Regions from separate parts of the Micromonospora sp. WMMD975 genome, predicted to be linked through region 1. Evidence: riboswitches for the same ligand, from Rfam matches in the RefSeq annotation. Region 1 holds a riboswitch; each other region holds the start of a gene.
What was found. Region 1 has a riboswitch for cyclic di-AMP ahead of O7613_RS05120 (C39 family peptidase). Riboswitches for the same ligand answer to the same signal wherever they lie in the genome.
Positions count from the first base shown of each region.

Region 2: linked by a shared signal. The riboswitch ahead of O7613_RS18030 (hypothetical protein) and the one ahead of O7613_RS05120 (C39 family peptidase) in region 1 are both predicted to bind cyclic di-AMP.
Region 3: linked by a shared signal. The riboswitch ahead of O7613_RS28595 (hypothetical protein) and the one ahead of O7613_RS05120 (C39 family peptidase) in region 1 are both predicted to bind cyclic di-AMP.
Region 4: linked by a shared signal. The riboswitch ahead of O7613_RS26245 (NlpC/P60 family protein) and the one ahead of O7613_RS05120 (C39 family peptidase) in region 1 are both predicted to bind cyclic di-AMP.

Region 1 is NZ_CP120739.1:1,151,657-1,156,908, reverse strand. It holds gene O7613_RS05130 (alpha/beta hydrolase) at 1-553, opposite strand, end outside; gene O7613_RS05125 (hypothetical protein) at 1,665-2,222, shown strand; gene O7613_RS05120 (C39 family peptidase) at 2,277-3,122, opposite strand; cyclic di-AMP (ydaO/yuaA leader) riboswitch at 3,325-3,466, opposite strand; gene O7613_RS05115 (hypothetical protein) at 3,926-4,690, opposite strand; gene O7613_RS05110 (hypothetical protein) at 4,840-5,252, opposite strand, start outside.
Region 2 is NZ_CP120739.1:4,160,893-4,166,144, reverse strand. It holds gene O7613_RS18045 (STAS domain-containing protein) at 1-267, shown strand, start outside; gene O7613_RS18040 (SRPBCC family protein) at 404-856, shown strand; gene O7613_RS18035 (hypothetical protein) at 866-1,336, opposite strand; gene O7613_RS18030 (hypothetical protein) at 1,415-2,497, opposite strand; cyclic di-AMP (ydaO/yuaA leader) riboswitch at 2,502-2,632, opposite strand; gene O7613_RS18025 (cation diffusion facilitator family transporter) at 2,776-3,690, opposite strand; gene O7613_RS18020 (AAA family ATPase) at 3,765-5,252, opposite strand, start outside.
Region 3 is NZ_CP120739.1:6,347,796-6,353,047, reverse strand. It holds gene O7613_RS28615 (heavy metal translocating P-type ATPase) at 1-734, opposite strand, end outside; gene O7613_RS28610 (heavy-metal-associated domain-containing protein) at 769-975, opposite strand; gene O7613_RS28605 (metal-sensitive transcriptional regulator) at 1,055-1,354, shown strand; gene O7613_RS28600 (YibE/F family protein) at 1,362-2,660, shown strand; cyclic di-AMP (ydaO/yuaA leader) riboswitch at 2,815-2,946, shown strand; gene O7613_RS28595 (hypothetical protein) at 2,950-3,975, shown strand; gene O7613_RS28590 (carbonic anhydrase) at 4,038-4,691, opposite strand; gene O7613_RS28585 (helix-turn-helix domain-containing protein) at 4,864-5,202, shown strand.
Region 4 is NZ_CP120739.1:5,884,112-5,889,363, forward strand. It holds gene O7613_RS26235 (C40 family peptidase) at 133-1,149, shown strand; gene O7613_RS26240 (peptidoglycan recognition family protein) at 1,234-3,270, opposite strand; cyclic di-AMP (ydaO/yuaA leader) riboswitch at 3,504-3,639, shown strand; gene O7613_RS26245 (NlpC/P60 family protein) at 3,653-4,687, shown strand; gene dcd (dCTP deaminase) at 4,763-5,252, opposite strand, start outside.

The sequences.
Region 1 (5,252 bases):
CCAACCGCCAGCGCCCGTCGCCCCGGCGTAGTCCCGCGTCGACCACCGGATGGTCCGGAGCGAACAGCCCGGCGAGCCCGGACACCCGCAGGTAACGACGGGCCGCCTCGTCACGGGTGCCGAACCAGGTCACCGGCCGGGCGGCCAACTCCTCCGCCTTCGCCAGCTCGGCCGGCGACCAGGCCACCTTGATGCCGAGGCCGACCACCGCGTCCACCGGCAGGCCCCGCCGGCGCGCGGCCAGCGCCAGCGCCACCACGCCACCGAGCGAGTGCCCGAGCAGCACCAGCCGGTCGTTCGGGCCGAGCCGGACCGCCCCGAGCCCGTCCACGACGCGCTGAGCCAGGGCCGCGAAGGAGTACCCGGTCGCGGTGGCGCCCTCATCGGCGGCAGCCCCGGGCGCACTGGCTACCGCGTCGGCGTCTGCCGGCGCGGCGGCGACACCGGGCGCGGTCACGACCCCGTCGGCGTCTCCCGCCGCGGCGGCGGCACCGGGCGCGGTCACGGCCCCGTCGGCGTCCCGCGCCGCAGCGGCGACACCGGGCGCGGTCACGACCCCGTCGGCGTCTCCCGCCGCAGCGGCGACACCGGGCGCAGTTACGACCCCGTCGGCGTCTCCCACCGCAGCGGCGACTGCCGGCGCAAAGGAGGCCCCGCCTGTGGCAGTCCTCGGAGGCAGCGGCGGCGACCAGCCGTGTCCAGCCAGGTCGGGGGCAAGCCAACGTCCTGGCCAGCGGCGCTCCAGCAGTGGCGCCCACGGCAACCACACCTCGCCGGTGGCCCCCATACCGTGTAGGAGCACCAGGTGACGGGTCCCCCTCGCATCGCCCATACGGCGCAGTCTGCCACCGGACGGACACGGTGCGCGAGAGCGGACACCGACGTCGCGCGCGCGACGCAACATGCCCGGACCTCGGCGGCGACGCCGGCTGGACGCCCACCCTGCGCGCCACCCCGCCGGTGCCGGGCCGCACTTATGACCGACTCCGGTCCGACGGTCGCGCACTCCACTCGTGGCCCGGGGCGGAGCGCGGGTGGAACGCTATGGCCGTCTCAGGCGTGCTGAGACGTCCACAGCGTTCCAGTCGTCGCCTGAACGGCGCGCGGGTGGAACGATATGGCCCGCTCGGGCGCGCCGAGACGTCCATAGCGTTCCAGTCGTGGCCCGGGGCGGCGCGCGGGTGGAACGCTATGGCCCGCTCGGGTGCGCTGAGACGTCCATAGCGTTCCAGTCGTGGCCCGGGGCGGCGCGTGGGTGGGAGCGCTGTGGCCGTCTCGGGCGCGCACCCGTGGCGTTGCCGTGGTGGGCCTGGGGGTGTTGAGGGGCGTGCGGGAATCCGGTCGCCGTGTGGGGCCGGGTGGGTGGGGTGTCCGGTTCGGGGGTGGTGGGTGGCACTCTGGCGGCGGAATCGTCGCGGGGGTGCGGGCGTTGTAACCCGGTGAACGACCGAGGAAGGCCAGCGCCCCTGATCCCGCGCGGCCGACACGCCCCCCGGGGAATGACGGTGGGTAGCCGGTCGTTACACATTCTCCCGGCCCCCGCGGTGCGGCCCCTGCCCCGCGGACCACGCCGGATCCCCCCGAAACTTTGAGCGCCTGACGGTGCTCGCCCGCGCGCCACCCTCCCCCGGTGCGTGTGTCGACCCCCGGAATGGAGCCCCCTGATGAACACGATCCTGCGCAAGAGCGTCCTGGGTATCGCTGGTCTGGCGTTCACCGGTGGTGTGTTCGCCGGCCCGATCGCCGCCCACGCCGACACCCCCACCCACACCGGCAAGCCCGCCACGGCTGCGGCCGTGGTGCAGGCCGAGGGCAAGCAGTCGAGCATCACCCTCAACGACGAGCAGACCGCCAACGTCAAGGCGATCATCGCCGCGACGAAGAAGGCCGGCCTGCCCGAACGAGCCGCGATCATCTCCATCGCCACCAGCCTCCAGGAATCCAAGCTGGAGAACCTGGGCCACCTCGGCGACACCAACGACCACGACTCCCTCGGCCTGTTCCAGCAACGCCCGTCGAGCGGTTGGGGCAGCCCGGAACAGATCACCAACCCCGAATACTCCACCCTGGCCTTCCTCAAGGGCCTGAAGCAGGTCGACGGCTGGCAGGACATGCCCCTGACCGAGGCCGCGCAGACCGTCCAGGTGAGCGCCTACCCCGACGCCTACGCCCAGTGGGAGAACCAGGCCACCGACCTCGTCACCCAGCACTGGAACAGCTAACGCACGAAGGCCGGCACCCAACGGGGTGCCGGCCTTCACGTACCAATAAATGGGTCAGGCGGAGTAACCGCGCGTGGCCATCCAGTTCGCCAGGTCGGCCGTGGCCACCCAGTACGACGGCAGCGACGGGTCGGCCGAGTCGGCGATCCGTACCGTCCGGCCGTCGTTCTTGTAGCCGATCACGGCGACATAGTGGCCGCCCGGGAACGAGTGCCAGCCGCCGTTCGTGTCGGTGGCGTCGCCGACGATGTTCGAGACGACCGCCCGGCCGTTGCTGACCGCGTTGACGACGTCGGCCCGGAGCCGGTCGACCTGGCCGGGGGTGGCTGCGCCGGCGATCATGCGGGTCCGGTACGGGTCGCCCTTGACCTGCTGGTTGAGCACCCGGGTGGTGTCCTCGGCCGAGTTGGTGCCCATCTCGGTGGTGCCGAGCGCGACGGCCAGCGTGTCCTGGCTGCGCTCGATGCCGGCGGCGCTGAGCGCGTTCCGCACGGCGGCCGGACCGCAGTAGTAGTAGGTGGTCTGGGCCTGGTAGTCGTAGTCGAGCACCTTGCTCGACGGTGGCTTCGGCTTGGCCTTCGGCGTGGTGTCCGGGTCGGCGGACTTGGCCGCGACCTTCGCCACGGGCGAGGCCGTGGGAGAGGGCTTGGGCGACGCGCTCGGCGAGGCGCTGGGCGACGGGACGGCGACCCTGGCCTCGCTCCGGGTCGCGGCGTCGTTGAGGCGGGAGCCGAGGTCCGCCACGGCGGCGGTGTCCCGCTGAGCCGGGGCGCCGTCGGTGGCGGTCAGGGTGGCGCCGGCGCCGCCGGCCAGCACGAGGGCCGCCGCCGAACCGGCGATGATCTGGTACGGGCGCTCGGTCGCGAGCCGCCGCAGTTGACGCTTCAGGTGGTGCTTCACGGATTCCTCCACGGGGGTGGGCGGCACACGCCGGCCCTACGCGCGGAGGGACTCACGCGCGCTGACGGGCTGGACGGCCGCGGGTGATGGCCCGGGACGCCGGGCGGATCAGGGGTCGGGTACGCGTCGCCTCAGGCGCGCGCCGGCCCCCGCAGGCCGTGGAGGCGGGGGGACGTTCGGGGGTTGGTTGACACGAGGAGGTAGCTCCTTCCGTGGCCGCCGACCGGGTTAGCTGACGGATTCGGGCGGGAAGTACGCCCTACCGCGGGCCGTGGGCTCCGCGGATTCACCCCGGTGTTGCTGTGGGTCCCCGGTTCGTATGCACGATTAGGCGGGTCGGCACGGCGACGCCATCGGCGATCGACAACCGCACCGGACGCGCCGACACTACCGATGGGTACGACCCATGCCAAGCGCTCTCACCTGCGGAAACGTGCTCGGCGACTACAATTTCGGTGCAGCCGATCACTGACGTGACTCAATGGGACAAGGGGCACCGTCGACGCCGGCCGGCGGAAACCGGACGTCCGGCGGGAGGAGAATCGGTCGCCGGGGGCGACCGGGGACATCGGCTCCGCCGGCGCGTCGGGCCGGTGACCCGGCTCACCGCGTTCGGTAACGATTCGGTCGAGGCCGCCGCTCCAGCCGAGGTCCACCCCGCTCAACCGAGACCGCCGCTCCAGCCGAGGTCCACCCCGCTCAACCGAGACCGCCCCCAACCGAGACCACCGCTGCTCGACCGAGACCGCCCCTCGACCGGTATCACCGCTCAGCCGGGACAACCCCTCAGCCGATACCACCGCTCAGCCGACGCGGGCCGGACGCCAGCGGGCGCTACGCACCGGAGCCTGCACCGGGACACGGAGCGCCGCCGAGGCCCGGAACGCCGGCGCGGGCCGAAGCGCCGTCGCGGCGGCGTACGCCTCGGCGGCGAGCGTCCGGGCCGACTCGGCGGCGAGTTCGGTGTCCCGCCATGCCAGCCGTTCCCGCTCGGCGGCCGTCTCCCAGGCGGCTCGGCGGCCGTCACGGACCGTCCGGGCCAGCACGATCTCCTGCGTCGCCGGGTGGTGGCAGGGGTCCCACCCGTTGCGGCCGGCCAGCACGTCGGCGAGCTGGCGGGCGGTCAGGTCGCCCCGCCAGTGCGCCGCCATCGCGGCGTGCCGGAGCCAGCGTTCCCGCGCCGCGTACTCGGACGGGGTGCGAGGCGTGTGTGGTTCGGGCAGGGCGGCGGTGCCGGCCAGGCGGCGGGCGGCCGAGTCCGCCTCGTCGTACGCCGCCCAGGCCCGCTCCGCCTCGTCCTGGGCGACCAGCCACCGCTCGCGGCGACGCCGGGCGGTCTGGGCGGCTCCGGCGGCGGCCACCGCCACCTCGTCGGCGTACCGGGTCAGGTCGGCCCGGTGCAGTGCCTCGACGTCTGCCGGGTCGGGTTCGGCCTCGGTCACGGCGTCGCGTTCGGGGCGGGCGACCAGGACGGTGAGCAGGACGAGGGCGAGCACGGTCAGGGCCGACCAGATGGCGGCGGCCTCGGGGACCTCGGTGAGGAAGTTGAGGAGAACGGTCTGTGACATCGGCGGGCACCTCACGGGAGACGGTGACGGGGAATTCCGCACGGCCGGTCGGGGACGGGGGGGCGCGACCGGGATCCGGGCGCGACCGGGCCGCCGAGGGGCGGGTGCGGGTGAGGTTCGGGTGGGCGACGGGGCAGGCCCGGGGCGGGTCAGCGGGCGGGCGGGGCCCGCGGGCCGGCCGGTGCCGGCGGCGGACCCGCCGGGACCGGACGCCGACCGGCCGGGCGTACGGAATCGCCCTCCGGCTCGGGCGCCGGGACGCCGGTGGCGACGGTCTGCCGCTCGGTGGCGGCGTCGTGCGCCGCCCGCGAGCCGGCATCGCCGCGCAACGTCGAGCCGGCATCGGCGCGGAACGCTGAGCCGGCATCGCCGCGTAACGTCGCGCGGAACGCTGAGCCGGCATCGGCGCGTGACGTCGATCCGGCGACCGGGCCAACCAAGCCGCCCGGCGCCGGCAACGAAGCGGCAGCCGGCAGCGAAGCGGCGCCGAACGAGAAGGCGACGACCACGGCCAGGCTGGCGAGCATGCGTGCGGCCCAGCGCGCCACCCACCACACGGGAC
Region 2 (5,252 bases), 3.0 Mb from region 1:
CGGGAGTCGATCGCCGAGGTGCTGGCCAAGGGGCGCCCCGCACGGATCGAGCTCAACATGCGGCTCGTCACGTTCATCGACTCCGTCGGCATCAGCGCCATGGTCGCCGGCTTCCAGACGTGTGAGGTCAGCGGCGTCAAGCTCGTGGTCACCGAGCCGAGCCGGTTCGTGCACCGGCAGCTCTGGGTGACCGGCCTGCTGGGCCTCTTCGGCGCGCCCGAGCCGTGGTTCGCCGACGAGGCGCCCGAGGTGCTCCCCGGCGCCTGACCGTCACCGGCCCACCCCACGTCGGCGCGTCGCGTTGACTCCACTCGGCCCTCGCCGGTCGGGGACCTTCGACCCGTTGCCAGCCCGGCCCCGGTACGGGACGATCGTCCGGACCCATGACGGCGAGGGGGGCGGGTTGCAGAGCAGCGACAGCTTCAGCTACACCGTGCAGGCCCGGTGCAGCCGGGCGGACGCGGTGGCCCTGCTCGGCGACCTGAGCCGGCAGGGCGAGCTGCATCCGTTGATCGTCCGGGTCCGGCAGTTGCCGCCCCGGCCGGGCGCGCTGGCGAGCTACGCGATCACCGACCGGTTGGAGCTCGGCCCGCTGCACTTCCCGGTGACCTACCAGGCGGACGTGTTGATCGCCAACGAGGACGAGGTGGTCACCGTGGCCCGGCAGCAGCCGGCGACGACGGTGCGCAACCACACCCGGATGCGCGACGAGCCCGACGGCGTGGTGCGGATCGACGTGGAGATCACCCTCACCGCACCAGCGCCGCTGTTCGGCTACGCGTTCCGGCAGGCCCGGGCCGCCCACCTGGGGCTCGCCGCCCGTCTCGGCGCCACCCTGGAGGGCCGGTCGGCCTGACGTGACGACTCAGCCGCTGCGGCGCAGCCGACCCCACGGCTTGTACGTGGACAGCACGGTGGCGACCAGGAGCAGCGCGGTCGAGACGGCCGGCGGCACCACCAGATCCACCCGCAGGTGGGTGTCGGCGGCCCCGGCGAGCGCGCCGAGGTGCCGGATCCGGGGGGTGAGCAGGAGCAGCACCAGGCCGAGCATCACGGTGGTGAGCGCGAACTTCACCAGCACCCAGCGCCAGCGCAGCAGACCCCACGGGGTGAGCAGCGCGCTGGCGGTGCCGACCAACCAGACCGCCACGCTCAGCGGCGCGAACAACCAGGTGGCGAGCAGCGCCGCCGCCGGGTACACCACCTCCGCGTCGGCGCCGCGCAGCCCGGCCACGCCGAGCGCGAGCAGCCCCAGGTCGGTGCCGAGCCAGCCCAGCGAGGTGACCAGGTGCGCGGTGAGCAGCGCCTTGCGGCCGGTCGGCGAGAGTCGTCCCATGCGCCGATCGTCGGCCGTCGCGCGGCCCACGTCGTGGGCCGCGCGACGACATCCGGCGTACGTCGGGGAGCGTAGTGCTCAGTAGACCGACAGGTGCACGTGGTTGGTGTGGTCGCTGGACGGGTCGCCGTTGCCCCCGCTGTAGGACTTCCAGCCGCTGCTGGGCAGCCAGATCTCCTTGAACCAGATCACGTAGAGCACGGCGAGCCGGTCGGCATTGCGGATGAAGTACGCGGACAGGTTGTTGCCGTACGTCTTGTCGCCGCCGCTGGCGACGCCGCCGAAGCCGTTCTTCTGGGCCGCGAAGTCGCAGGCCCGCCCCTTCGGGTGTTCACCCGAGCCGCTGGGTCGGTGGCAGGAGACGTACCTGGTGAAGCCGGCCGCCTTGGCCTGTTGCAGCGCGTGCAGCGTGCGCGGGGTGATGCAGCCGCTGGCCGGCGTCGGGTCGTTGACGCTGCACGACTCCGCCGGCCACGAGCCGTCGGAGTTGCGCTTGGCCGGCTTCGCGTTGGCCGAGGACGAGCCTCGGGCGCTGCTGCCGCCGCCACTGCTGCCGGCGCTCGCCGGCGGCTTGCGGTTGGCCACCTCCAACGCCCGTTCGGCCTGCTCCTTGCGCTTGGCCATCACCGCGACCTGCTTGCGCTGCTCGCTGATCTCGACGGTGAGCGCGGCGCGGGTGCGGACCGCCTCGTCCCGGGTGGCGATCAGCTCGCGCAGGGTCCGGTCCTCGTGCGCGGCGACGGTCTCCAGGGCCGCGGCCCGGTCCATGAAACCTTCCGGGCTGTTGCTGGCGAGCAGCGCCGCGGCGGTGCCCATCCGGCCGGTGCGGTACGCCACCCCGGCGATCTCGCCGACCTTGGCGTCGCGTTCGGTCAGTTCCGCGCCGATCGTGGTGAGCCGGTCGTTGAGCTGCTTCTGCCGGTTGACCGAGTTGTTCAGCGCGGCCTTGGCCTCCAGCCAGCCCTTGCTGGCGGCGTCGAGCTGGGCGCGCAGGGTCGGTGTGCCGCCCTCGTCGTCGTCGCCGGGTGCGGCGGCGAGCCGGCCGGTCGGCGCCGCCGTGGCGGGGGAGACCGGCACGGTCGCGACGCCGAGGGCCAGCGTCGCGACGAGCAGGGCCGCCAACCGGGCGGCCGTCCGTCGTACAGGTGCCACTGTGGGCATTCACGTGTCCTTCCGTCAACCGCCGACCGGGTTAGCTGACGGGTTCGGGACGGAAGATCCCTACCGCTGACGCGGATGCACCCCACGTACGTGGTTCCCCGGCTCGCCCCACGGGCGATTAGGCGATGGCCGCTCCACCGGCGCCGGAGTGACGCCCGTGGGTTGGCCGCGATCGAGCCTACCGGCGCGGCCCGGACCCGGCTCCACCAGCCGGAGCCGAATACCGGGCAAAACCGGCAATTGCCAACAATAGCCACCCAGATTTAAGTTTGTCCTAATTACCACTCGGTCGGGCCGCAGCCGCCGGCGGACGCTCCGGGTTCGATCTGCAACGTGGCGTGATCGATCGAGAAGTCCTCGTGCAGCGCGGCCCGGGCGGCGGCGAGCACGGTGGCGACCTCGGCGCGCGGGTCGGTGGTCAGGTGCGCCGAGGCGACGTCCATCCCCGAGGTGAGTGTCCACACGTGCAGGTCGTGCACCTCCGCCACGCCGGGCACGGCGGCCAGCCGGTCGTGCACCGCGGTCACCTGGAGGTGCTCCGGCGCGGCCTGCACCAGGATGCGTACCGCGGCCCGGCCGAGCCGCCAGGTGCGCGGCAGGATGAACAGGCCGATCGCCACCGCGACCACCGGGTCGGCCCACCACCAGTCGGTGAACGCGATGACGATCGCCGCGCCGATCACCCCGAGCGAGCCCAGCAGGTCGCCCAGCACCTCCAGGTATGCCCCGCGCAGGTTGATGCTCTCCTGTGCGCCGACTCGCAGCAGCGCGAAGGCGGCGATGTTGGCCAGCAGCCCGAGCACGGCCACCACGAGCATCGGCCCGGCGAGCACCTCGGGCGGCTCGCCGAACCGGCGTACCGCCTCGACCAGGACGTAGACCGCGACGGCGCCGAGCAGCACCGCGTTCGCGAGCGCGGCGAGCACCTCGAGCCGGTAGAGCCCGAATGTGCGCTGCGGGTCGGTCCGGGCACGCCGGGTGGCGGTGATCGCGGCGAGCGCCATGCCGATGCCGAGCACGTCGGTGAACATGTGCCCGGCGTCGGAGAGCAGCGCGAGCGAGCCGGTCGTGAAGGCGGCCACCGCCTCGACCAGCATCAGCACGGTGAGCAGCGCGAACGCCGCCCAGAGCCGGCCGGCGTGGCGCTGCGCCGCGTTGGTCACCGCGCCGCTGTGGTCATGACCTGCACCCACGCGCACACCCTCCGCCCCATAGCTCGGCCGGAACAAATCTATGCTCACATCGCTATGTGTGCAAGTGAGGTGGGTCAGCCCACCGGGTCGAGCGTGGTCAGCCGCTGGGTGGCCCGGGAGAGCGCGACGTAGAGCGTGCGTACCCCCGAACCGGGGTCGGCCCGGATCTCGCCCGGCGCGACGAGCACCACCCCGTCGTACTCCATGCCCTTGGCCTGGAGGCTGGTCACCACCTGGAGCCGGCCGGCGCCGAGCTGGCCCAGCCAGCCGGCCACCTCGTCCCGGCGCGGCACCGGCGTGATCACGCCGACCGTGCCCTCGACCTCGGCCAGCAGCGCCCCGGCCGCCTCGACCGTGGCCGCGGGCAGCTCGGCCGCGGCCACGGCGCGCTGGACCGGCGGCACACCCGTCGAGCGCACCGCGTCGGGAAGCGTCAGGTCCGGGTACAGCCGGCGGATCTCCGCCGCCGCCACCGCGAAGATCTCCGCCGAGTTGCGGTAGTTGGTGGTCAGCTCGTAGCGGTGCCGGCGCCGCCGCCCCAACGCCTGGTCCCGGGCCCGGTCCAGCTCCTGCGGGTCACCCGTCCAGGCGGTCTGCGCCGGGTCGCCGACCACCGTCCAGGACGCCAGCCGGCCGCGCCGCCCCACCATCCGCCACTGCATCGGTGAGACGTCCTGCGACTCGTCCACCACCACGTGGGCGTACTCGCGGTAGTCCGCCGGGCGCTCCCGGGCCGCCGCGCGGGCGGCGCGCTGCCGATCGGCGTACGTGCTCAGCTCGCGCACGCCGCCGGCGAGCTGGTACGGGTCGCGCTTCGGCCGGGCCCGCTGCACCGGCTTGCCCAGCAGCGCGTCCAACTCGTCGAGCAGGGCGACGTCGGCGACCGTCGGGCCCTCGTCGGCGAGCGTCAGGTAGGCGTCGGTGAGCAGCCGGATCTCGGCCGAGGAGAGGATCCCGCCGGCGTACCGGCGCAGCCGCTCGGGCCGGGCCAGCCAACCCAGCACGTGGCGCGGGTGCAGCCGGGGCCACCAGGCCCGCAGGAAGTCGCGGAACTCCGGCCGTTCGATGATCTCGTCCTCGAACGCGGGCTGCTCCGGCAGCCGGCCCACCCGCAGCGTGCGGGCCTGCGCGTAGAGCGCGGCGAGCACCGCGTCGAACGCCGCCCGGCGCACCTCGTTGCGGCGCGCGCCCCGGGTCAGCGTCCGGTCCCGCACCGCATCCAACGCCTGCCGCTCCAACCGCAGCAACTCACCGCGGTAGAGCAGGCGCAGCTCGGCCGGGGAGTCCGGCACCGCGTCCCGGGCCGCCCGTTCCAGCACCCGGCGCATCCGCAGCGACCCCTTCACGGCCGCCACCTCCGGCGGGTCGGTCCGTGTCGCCGACAGCCCCGGGAACAGCGAACCGAGCGAGTGCAGGGTGGCGGTCTCCTCGCCGAGCGAGGGCAGCACCGAGGCGATGTACTCGACGAACACACCCGACGGGCCGACCACCAGGATGCCGCCGCCGGCATAGCGGGCCCGGTCGGAATAGAGCAGGTACGCGGCCCGGTGCAGCGCCACCGC
Region 3 (5,252 bases), 1.6 Mb from region 1:
CCCAGTTGGAGCAGGGCCCGCAGGGCGGAGCCGGCGGTGCGCTTGGCGCGGGCCTCGAAGTATCGACCGGCCAGGATGAAGACGGTCACCCCGGCGGCGGCCTCCAGATAGATGTTGCCGGCGCCGTCGCTCCGGGTGATGTCGAACCGGAACGGGTGGGTCATCCCCGGCATGCCGGCGTCGCCGAGGAAGAGCGCCCAGAGCGACCACCCGAACGCGGCGAGCGTGCCGAGCGAGACCAGGGTGTCCATGGTCGCTGCGCCGTGCCGCAGGTTGACGAGCGCGGCCCGGTGGAACGGCAGCCCACCCCAGACCACCACCGGCGCGGCAAGCGTCAGCGAGAGCCACTGCCAGTAGTCGAACTGCCAGGCCGGGACCATGGCCAGCACGATCACCGGCAGGGTCAGCACGGCGGAGACCCACAGTCGGGTACGCGGGCCGCGCAGCTCGTCCGCCGGCTCACCGGCCACGGTCTCGCGAGCCGGCGCGGGCGGCGGCGGCACCACGGCCGTGTAGCCGGTCTTCTCCACGGTCGCGATCAGGTCGGCCGGGGCGACCTCGTCGGCGTACCGGACGGTGGCCTTCTCGGTGGCGTAGTTCACCGTGGCCTCGACGCCGTCCATCCGGTTGAGCTTCTTCTCGATCCGGGCGGCGCAGGACGCGCAGGTCATCCCGCCGATGGCGAGTTCGATCTGATTCGGCGCGGTGGGCAGCGCCTTTCCCGTGGTGTTCATCGGTGCCTCCTCGGTTGCGCGGGTCCGTGGACCGTCACGCCCCGGCGAGGTCGTAGCCGGCCTCGTCCACGGCGGCGCGTACGGCGTCCGCGTCAAGCGGGCTCTGACTGGTGACGGTGACCCGGCCGGTGGCCAGGTCCACCTGGACGTCGGTGACGCCCGGCAGCGCGGTCAGCTCGGCGCTCACCGCGTTGACGCAGTGGCCGCAGGTCATGCCGTTGACCTGGTAGGTGGTGTCCATCTCGCCCTCCGATCCGATACCCCCCAGGGGTAGGAGTCGAACGTTAGCATACCCCCGAGGGGTACGCTATCCTCGGCGCATGACCACGCCGCCCACCCCGACCCGGGGCTACACCGCCAGCAAGGACCAGCTCCTCGCCCGGCTCCGGCGCGTCGAGGGCCAGGTCCGGGGCGTCGAGAAGATGGTCGAGGACGACCGCTACTGCATCGACGTGCTGACCCAGATCTCGGCCGTCCAGGCCGCGCTGGACAAGGTCGCCCTGGGCCTGCTCGACGGCCACGCCCGGCACTGCATGCACGAGGGCGCCGCCGAGGGCCGGGCCGACGAGATGGCGACCGAGATGATGGCCGCCGTGGGCCGTCTCATGAAGCGCGGCTGACCGGCCCGTGGGCGCCGACCACGGCCGTACCGTCCCCGCGCCGCCGCGCGTACGCCGAATCCTCGTCGCGACCGTGGTGCCGCTGTTCGTGCTCACCGTGGTCGCGGCGCTGGCGCTGTGGCCCCGGCACGGACCGGAGCCGACGGGCGGCGCGAACGTGCCGCGTCACCACGGCACGGTGACCCGGGTGGTGACCGAGCCCTGCCCGCCGACCCCGGAGGAGCCGGCGGGCACCGCCGGGCGGTGCGGCACCGTGACCGTCGCCGCGGAACAGGGTCCGGACGCCGGCCGGGAGGTCGAGACGCCGATCCCCGCCGGGCCGGGCGCGCCCCGGGTCGAGGTCGGTGACGAGGTGATCCTGGTCGAGCTGACCGACCCGGCCGATCCGGCGGCGACGACCTACCACATCGCCGAGCACCAGCGCGGCACGCCGCTGGTGTGGCTGGTGGCGCTCTTCGCCGCCGCGATCGTGGCGTTCGGCAGGTGGCGCGGGCTGGCCGCGCTGGGTGGCCTGGTGGCGAGCTTCGCCATCCTGCTCGGCTTCGTGCTGCCCGGGATCGGCGCCGGCCGGTCCCCGCTGCCGGTGGCGATCGTCGGCGCCGCCCTGATCATGTTCGTGGTGCTCTACCTGACGCACGGGATCAGCGCGCAGACGTCGGTGGCGGTGCTCGGCACGCTCGGCAGCCTGGTGGTCACCGGGGCGCTCGGCACGCTCGCCACGGCCGCCACCCACCTGACCGGCTTCGGCAGCGAGGACGCCACCACGCTGTCGATGTTCCAGGGCGACGTCGACCTGCACGGGCTGCTGCTGGCCGGCATCATCATCGGCTCACTCGGCGTGCTCGACGACGTCACGGTCACCCAGGCGGCAACCGTCACCGAGTTGGCGCGCGCCAACCCGGGGCTGTCCCGGCGGGCGCTCTACCGGGCGGCCACCCGGGTCGGCCGGGCGCACATCGCGTCCACGGTCAACACCATCGTGCTGGCCTACGCGGGCGCCTCACTGCCGCTGCTGCTCCTGCTGGTCGCCGACTCCCGCCCGGTGAGCGAGATCCTCACCAGTGAGTTCCTGGCCCAGGAGATCGTCCGAAGCGCGGTGGCCACCATCGGCCTGATCGCCGCCGTACCTCTGACCACCGCCCTCGCCGCGGTCGTCACCACCGCCGGGCGGCGCGGGCCGGACGACGACCCGGCGCCGCCCGCCCCGCGGTCGCCGCGGGAGCGGGACGAGGCGCTTGAGGCGCTCGGCGGGGCGCCCGCCGAACGTTGGCCCGGCGACCCGAGGAGTACGCAGGACGCATGGTGACACTCCGCAGCGTGACGGCCGGAATCAAACGCGATGCTGGTCACGCTGGGCAATGTCGAATTCTCGCGATTGGTCGGCTTCCGGACGTAGATCCCCGGTCGGGGTGTCGGGTAACCTCGCTGCCGGTCACCGCCGAAGGCACGCACCGGTGCCTGCGGTACCGCCGCCCAATCGCCTCCGGGCGAGCCGGGGAACCAGGTACATGGGGTGAATCCGCGCGAGCGGTAGGGGCCACTTCCGTCCCGAACCCGTCAGCTAACCCGGTCGGCGGCCGACGGAAGGGAACACTGTGACGGCACCCCTGCGCCGCTGGCTCACACCCGTGGTGGCCGTGCTCGCCTCGTGCGCCGTGCTGGCCGGGCCGACCCCGGCGACAGCCGCCCCGCACGCCGCCGCGCCCAGCCCCTCCGGGCACGCGGAGGACGACGACCCGCCGCTCATCACCGAGGCGATCGACTCCGCCAACCGGGCGTACCTCCAGGCCAAGACGAAGCTGACCACCTCGCAGAAACGCCAGAAGCTGCTGGCCGCCGAGGTGAGCGCGGCGGAGGCCGAGTTGGAGGCGCTCAGCCCGCAGGTCAACCAGATCGCGGCACAGTCCTATCGGACCGGTCGGATGGGCGCGATGGCGATGCTGCTGGAGAGCGACTCGCCCGACTCGTTCGTCAGGCGTGCCAACGCTCTGGACGAACTCAACCTCTTCAACGCGCAACGGCTCACCGCCATCAACGCCGCCAAGAACCGCGCCGCCCAGGCCAAGCTGGCCATCGACGCCGAGGTGCGCGAGCAGGAGAAGCAGACGAACGCGATGGCCCGGGAGCGGACCGAGGCGCAGAAGGCGCTGAAGCTCGTCGGCGGGCTGGGCTTCACCGGTGGTCTGGTCTCGGCCACGTCGCCGGTCGCCAAGGTCGGCCCCGGCCGCACCGCCGACGGCGGGTGGAAGTCGGAGTCGTGCAGCGAGAACGACCCGACCACCTCCGGCTGCGTCACGCCGCGCACGCTGCACGCCTACAAGGAGGTCAAGCGGGCCGGCTTCAACCGTTTCGTGGGCTGTTACCGCCCCGGCGGGCCGTGGGAGCACCCCAAGGGCAAGGCCTGCGACTGGTCGCTGCAGAAGAGTGGCTTCTCGCCGTGGCACAACAACGACACCCGCAGGTACGGCAACGAGGTGGCCGCGTTCCTCATCCGCAACGCCGACCGGCTGGGCATCTACTACGTGATCTGGAACCGGCAGATCTGGTTCCCGGCGACCGGTTGGAGTTCCTACAGCGGGCCGTCCAACCACACCGACCACGTGCACATGTCGCTGCTCTGACGCCACACACACGCGCGCGAAGGGGCCGCCCGCGGGCGGCCCCTTCCGTCTGTCCGGTGCGGTCAGCCGGCGAGTGCCGGATCCGCCGGCGCGGCCGGCGCGGGCAGCGGAGCCGGTGACTGCGCCACCGTCCGCACCTCGCCGCCGCTGAGCCGGTAGGACATGCCGACCACCGCGCACGCCCCGCCCGCCACCCGCCCGGCGAGGACCGTCGACCGGGCCAGCAGGGCCTCCACGGTCTGCGCGATGTGGACGTCGATGATGCCGTCGAGATCCTCGACCCCCTGCCGGGCGGCCCGGAGCAGGCTGGGCGAGACGGCGTCCACCACCGCGCCGAGGTGTCCGGCCGGGGCGGCGCCGGTGCGGACCGCCTCCCGGGCCGCCTGAACCGCGCCGCACGAGTCGTGACCGAGCACCACCACGAGCGGCGTGCCGAGCACGGTGACCGCGTACTCCACGCTGCCGAGCACCTCGGGACCGGCGGTGTGCCCGGCGGTACGTACCACGAAGAGGTCGCCGAGCCCACGGTCGAAGATGATCTCGGCGGCGAGTCGGGAGTCGGAGCAGCCGACGACCACCGCGAACGGGTGCTGGCCGTCGGCGACCGCGGCCCGGCGCCCGGCGTCCTGGTTCGGGTGCTGGGGCACACCGGTGACGAACCGGTGATTACCGGCCCGCAGTTCGGCGATCGCCTCGTCAGGAGTGGTCAGGCTCATTGCTGCTCACCTCGTGTTCGCGCGGAACGACCGGGCCGGCCGGCGGTGTCGGCCTCGCGACCCACCGTCACACGCGGCCGGAAGGCACGTCAAGATTTCGTGATACGCGTTTCATACGTCGCCGTCCCGGCCCGCACCGCGGTCGGAGCGCCCGAGCCGGGAAAGCCATACCATGACCACCATGGCGACCACACCAGGCGAGGACGGGAGCCGCCGGAACTGGACCTTCCTCACCAACCACGGGCACGTGCTGCTGGTCATCGCGCGCAACCCCACCGCACGACTGCGGGACGTGGCCGCCGAGGTGGGCGTCACCGAGCGCGCGGCCCAAGCCATCGTCGCCGACCTGGAGGCCGGCGGTTACCTCCGCCGCACCCGGGTGGGCCGGCGCAACGAATACACGATCAACCCGACCGGCCGCTTCCGGCACCCGGCCGAGGCCGACCAGCAGGTGGGTGCGCTGCTCGACCTCTTCGCCGCCGAACCCGCCCGGGACACCACCGAGCGGTGACCCCCGCCGGGCGCATGCCGTGCCCGCGTACGCCCGGCCGCGACGGTAAT
Region 4 (5,252 bases), 2.1 Mb from region 1:
AACATGATTGAACAACGGGCCGCCTTGATTCCACCCCCGTGCCTTCCCTAATGTGATGCACCGACCGCTGTGGGTCGTCTGCCTCGATCTTCCCTCTCGCGAGGCGCCCGCCGGTCGGTTGCAAAGGAGTCCGTGCCGGTGGCAACCATGCCCCCTCATCGTCACGTCCCGAGCGCTCCATCCGGCCCGCCGGCCGGGTCGCACCGGGTGGTACGCCGTCTCCTCACCCTGGTCGCGGCCGTCGCGGTCGGCGCCGGGATGGTGGCGGCCCCGGCGTACGCGGCGCCCTCGGTGGACGAGATCGACGCGCAGATCGACAAGCAGTGGGAGAAGCTCGAACCCACCATCGAGGACTACAACAAGGTCCGCTCCCAGCTCAAGGTCAACAAGAAGAAGTCCGCGGACCTGCAGAAGAAGATGGTGCCGCTGGAGCTGGCCTCGACGCTGGCGATGAACAAGGTCGGCGACATCGCCGCCCGCTACTACATGCGCGGCCCCTCGCAGGAGATGGGCGCGCTGCTGGTGAGCACCAAGCCGGGCACCCTGGCCGAGCAGCTCGTCATGCTCGACCGGGTCGCCGACGACCAGCGGAGGCAGATCGCCAGCGTGCTCGCGGCCCGCGACAAGTACAACGCGCAGAAGCAGAAGCTCGACCGGCTGATCGCGACCGAGCAGCAGCAGGAGGCCAAGCTGGCCTCGCAGAAGAAGCAGATCGACGCCGAGATCAAGCGGCTCACCGGGATGCTGCCGGTGACCTCGATCCGCCCGGCCGGCTGCCCGAAGATCGACGGCGTGGTGAGCAGCGCCGCGCGTACCGCCATCAAGACGGCGTGCGCCCAGGTCGGCGACCCGTACGTGTGGGGCGCCACCGGCCCGAACTCGTTCGACTGCTCCGGCCTGACGCAGTACGCCTACAAGGCGGCGGGCATCTCGCTCACCCACTTTACCGGCGCCCAGTGGAACGAGGGCCGCAAGGTTTCCCGCTCCGAGGCGAGGCCGGGTGACCTGGTCTTCTTCGGCGCCGACCTGCACCACGTCGGGCTCTATCTCGGCAACGGGGTGATGGTGCACGCGCCCCGGACCGGCAAACCGGTGCAGGTGTCGAGCATCAGCACCCAACCGCTCGCCGGCTTCGTCCGGGTCGGCTGAGCCGCACCCGAGGCATCGAGAAGGCCCCCGGTCCACTGGACCGGGGGCCTTCCTCGCGTCGGGATCTTTTCGCGCCGGGTTCCCCTACCGGGGCGCGCCGACCGGCGACGGCAGGATCAGCACGTCGTCGAGGTTCACGAACATGATCCGGTGGCCGAACTGGACCTGCACGTACCGGTTCTTGCCCCGGACCACGGTGCGGTCGCCGGGGGCCGAGCCGTCGAACGAGACCGCCCGGTAGTACTCGCCCGGCAGCACGCCGCCGACGGCGTACCGCTGGCCGGCCGCGAACGTGTACTGGAGCGGGGAGATGGCCTGGTACGGGATGGTGTCCGGGTAGGCGGCCTGCTCCGGGTAGGCGCGGCCGTACACCGGGACGGTGGCACGGCCGGGCCGTGGCGTCACCACGAAGCCGGTGGACCACTTGGCCGTGGGCGCCTTGGTGGGGTTGTGGAACCACGCCTTCTGGCCGAGATACCAGATTGCCGTCCAGTCACCCTGCCGGCCGGCCACCGCGTACGTCTGTCCGGCCGAGGCGCGGGCGCCGTGGTCGGAGATGTACATCGTGTCCGGTGTGCCGTCCGGGCGCAGCCCGAGGTCGTTGACGAGCGGGGCGTCCGCGCTCGGCGCGGTCCGCAGGAGCACCGCCGAGGAGCCGTGCGACGGGCAGGGCTCGGCCGGCGGGGTGGGCGTCGGGACGCCAGGCGGCTGCTGGTTGCAGCCGACGAACGCCGGCCGGTTGGTGGTGACGTCCGGGTCGATGGTGACCAGGCCGGTACGCGCGGTGCCGAGGGTCCGGAATGGTGCCTTCATCAGGTCGAAGTAGTGCGACCAGTCCCAGTAGGGGCCCGGGTCCCAGTGCATGCCGCCGACCGCCGCGGCGGTGATGCCGGGCACGTTGTCGTGACCGATGATGTGCTGCCGGTCCAGCGGGATGCCGAACTTCTGCGCCAGGTAGCGGACCAGCTTGGCCGAGCTGCGGTACATCGCCTCGGTGTACCAGGCGCCGTTTCCGGCGAAGCCCTCGTGCTCCAGGCCGATGGACTTGGCGTTGACGTACCAGTTGCCGGCGTGCCAGCCGACGTCCTTGGCCTTGATGTGCTGGGCGACGTAGCCGTCCGCCGAGCGCAGCGTGTAGTGCCAGCCGAGGTAGTCGGCGCGCTTCACCAGGTCGACGCTGGGGTCGAAGTAGCCCTCGGTGTCGTGGATGACGATGTATTCGATCTTCTGCTGCTTCGGCCGGTTGCCCAGGTCGTGGTTGCCGTAGTCGCCCGGGTCCGCGCTGAGCTGCTCGTACGGTGCGGGGATCCACTCGCAGGCCAGCCGCACCGGGCACTCCAGCCCGTCCGGCCGCTGCGCGTGGCGCAGCCCGAGCCGGCTGAGCACCCCGCGGTCCGGCCGGGCGGCGGTGGCGGCCATGGTGACCCGCTGCCCGTCGTCGGTGGTCCGGGTCGCGCCCTGGCCGAGCTGGTCGTAGACCTCGTCGGCGAAGGCCGCCGCCGCGTCCGAGGTGTCCGCGCCGGAGTAGCGGGCCACCGCGCCGTACCAGGCCGCCGCGTCGGTGCCGGCACCGACCGGCCCACCCAGTGCCTTCTGGTACGCGGCGAGCAGCGCCGCGCCACCACGGATGTTCGCGGCCGGATCGGTGCGCAGCTTCTGCGCGTCGAGGCCGGTGAGCGTCGCGGCGGCGTCGAGCGTCTGGAGCGAGGCGGTGGGCAGCGGCTTCTCCCGGGCCGGTGCGGCGGTCGTGGCCGGGTCGAGGGTGAGCGGGCGGGAGTCGTCGCCGCGCGGGTCCTCGTCCTCGCCGACGTGCGCGCTGCGGGGCAAGGCGAGGACGTGCGCGGCGTCGGTGAGGTGCATCGGGCCGTAGCCGCCGCTGGTGCTGGGCTGCCCCGGGTGGGCGTCCCAGCGGGACTCCAGGTAGGAGACGCCGAGCAGCACGTTCTGCGGCACGCCGTATTCGGCCGCCGCGGCGGCGTACTGCTTCTGCCTGTCGTCGTTGCTGGATAGGGTGTTCGGTGGCGCGGCGGTCACCGGGCCGGTGGTCGCCAGCGCGGTGGCTGTCGCCACGGCGGCGGCGAGCAGCATCCGTCCGGCCGACGGCGGGGGCGAGAGGTGCATCGAACCTCCTGGACAGGGATGGGGGTCACTGCGTCCCCACCCTCACTCCGCGCACCCGTGACGGTCAATACCTTTCCGCCGGATAATCTGATGTGAAAAAAAGCTTCACTCATGTCCGGGGTTGCCCATTCCGTACGGAGTGTCACGGCCGTTCGGGTTGCGGATCGATAACGGGGATCCCTACTCTGGCCAATTGTCGGCCCGTACGTTCACCGTCCAACCCGGCCGGTGACGGTCCGACACCGCCGAGTCGCCTCCGGGCGAATCGGGGACCCAGGTACCTGGGGTGAATCCGCAGCCACTGCGGTAGGGCGTCCCCCTTCCCGCCCGAACCCGTCAGCTAACCCGGTAGGCGGTCAGGAAGAAGGAGTACCGACGCCCGGTGGCACACCATGCCCCGCGGCCGTCGTCGAGCCGGTCGATCGACCGGTCCGCCGTCGCGCCGCGTTCCCGCTGGTCCCGCTTCACCACCACACTCGCCGCCCTGGTCGGCGCCGCGGTCGTCCTGACCGGAGGCGCGACGGCGGCCCACGCCGAACCCTCGGTCGCCGAGATCGAAGCCCGGATCGACCGCGACTGGAACAAGCTCGAACCCGTCATCGAGCAGGTCAACGCCGTACGCGAGCAGCTCGCGCTGCGACGCAAGCAGGCCGACGCGCTCGGTCGGCGGATCGCCCCACTCCAGGCCCGCGTGGACGCCGCGCTCGGCCAGGTCGGCGGGCTCGCCGCCGACGCGTACAAGGGCGACAACCTCTCGACCGTCAACGCCCTGCTGGGCAGCCGCTCGCCGGGCGAGCTGATGAGTGGCCTGGAGCTGCTCGACCGCTTCGCGCGCCACCAGCAGGAGCAGGTGCGCACCATCGCCGATCTGCGCGACGAGCTGGCGGCGAAGAAGAAGCCGCTGGACGAGATGGTCGCCGACCTGAGCCGTACCGAGGCCCAGCTCGCGGCGAAGAAGAAGCAGATCGACGCCGAGATCGCCAAGCTCCAGAAGCTGCGGCTCAAGGTGTACGGAAACGGTGGCGGTGGCAAGCTGCGCCCGGTGCCCTGCCCGGCCGGGTACCCGGGTGGCGCGGCCGGGGTGGCGGTCAAGTTCGCCTGCGCCCAGATCGGCAAGATCTATGTCTGGGGCGCCGCCGGCCCGGACCACTTCGACTGCTCGGGCCTGACCATGGCCGCCTGGGCCAAGGCCGGTGTCTCGCTGCCGCACAACGCCCGCCAGCAGCACAACGTCACGAAGCGGGTCAGCCGCGCCGAGTTGCGCGCCGGTGACCTGGTCTTCTACTACGCCGACCTGCACCACGTGGGGATGTACGTCGGCGACGGCTGGGTGGTGCACGCCTCCCAGTCCGGCAAGCCCATCACCATGAAGCGCGTGGACGACGGCGACATCAACAGCTACGGCCGCCCCACCTGAGGTGTAAGGAGGGGCCCCCGCTTAACGCATTCGGTATAGGCGGGGGCCCCTCTTAACAACCACGATCGGCTGGCGTCAGCGCGTCGGCCAGGTGCGCCAGCTCTGCCACGACCGGCTCGGCGTCGGGCCGCGCTGACCCTGGTAACGCGACCCGTAGACGGCCGAGCCGTACGGGTGCTCGGCCGGCGAGGAGAGCCGGAAGATGCAGAGCTGGCCGATCTTCATGCCCGGCCAGAGCGTGATCGGCAGATTCGCCACGTTCGACAGCTCCAGCGTGATGTGACCGGAGAAGCCCGGGTCGATGAACCCGGCGGTGGAGTGCGTCAGCAGGCCGAGCCGGCCCAGGCTGGACTTGCCCTCCAATCGGCCGGCGAGCTGCTCGCCCAACGAGATCACCTCGAGCGTGGAGGCGAGCACGAACTCACCCGGGTGCAGCACGAACGCCTGCCCCTCCGGCACCTCCACCATCGATGTCAGGTCGTCCTGCTGCGTCGACGGGTCGATGTGCGTGTAGAGGTGGTTGTTGAATACCCGGAACAGCCGGTCGAGGCGTACGTCGATGCTG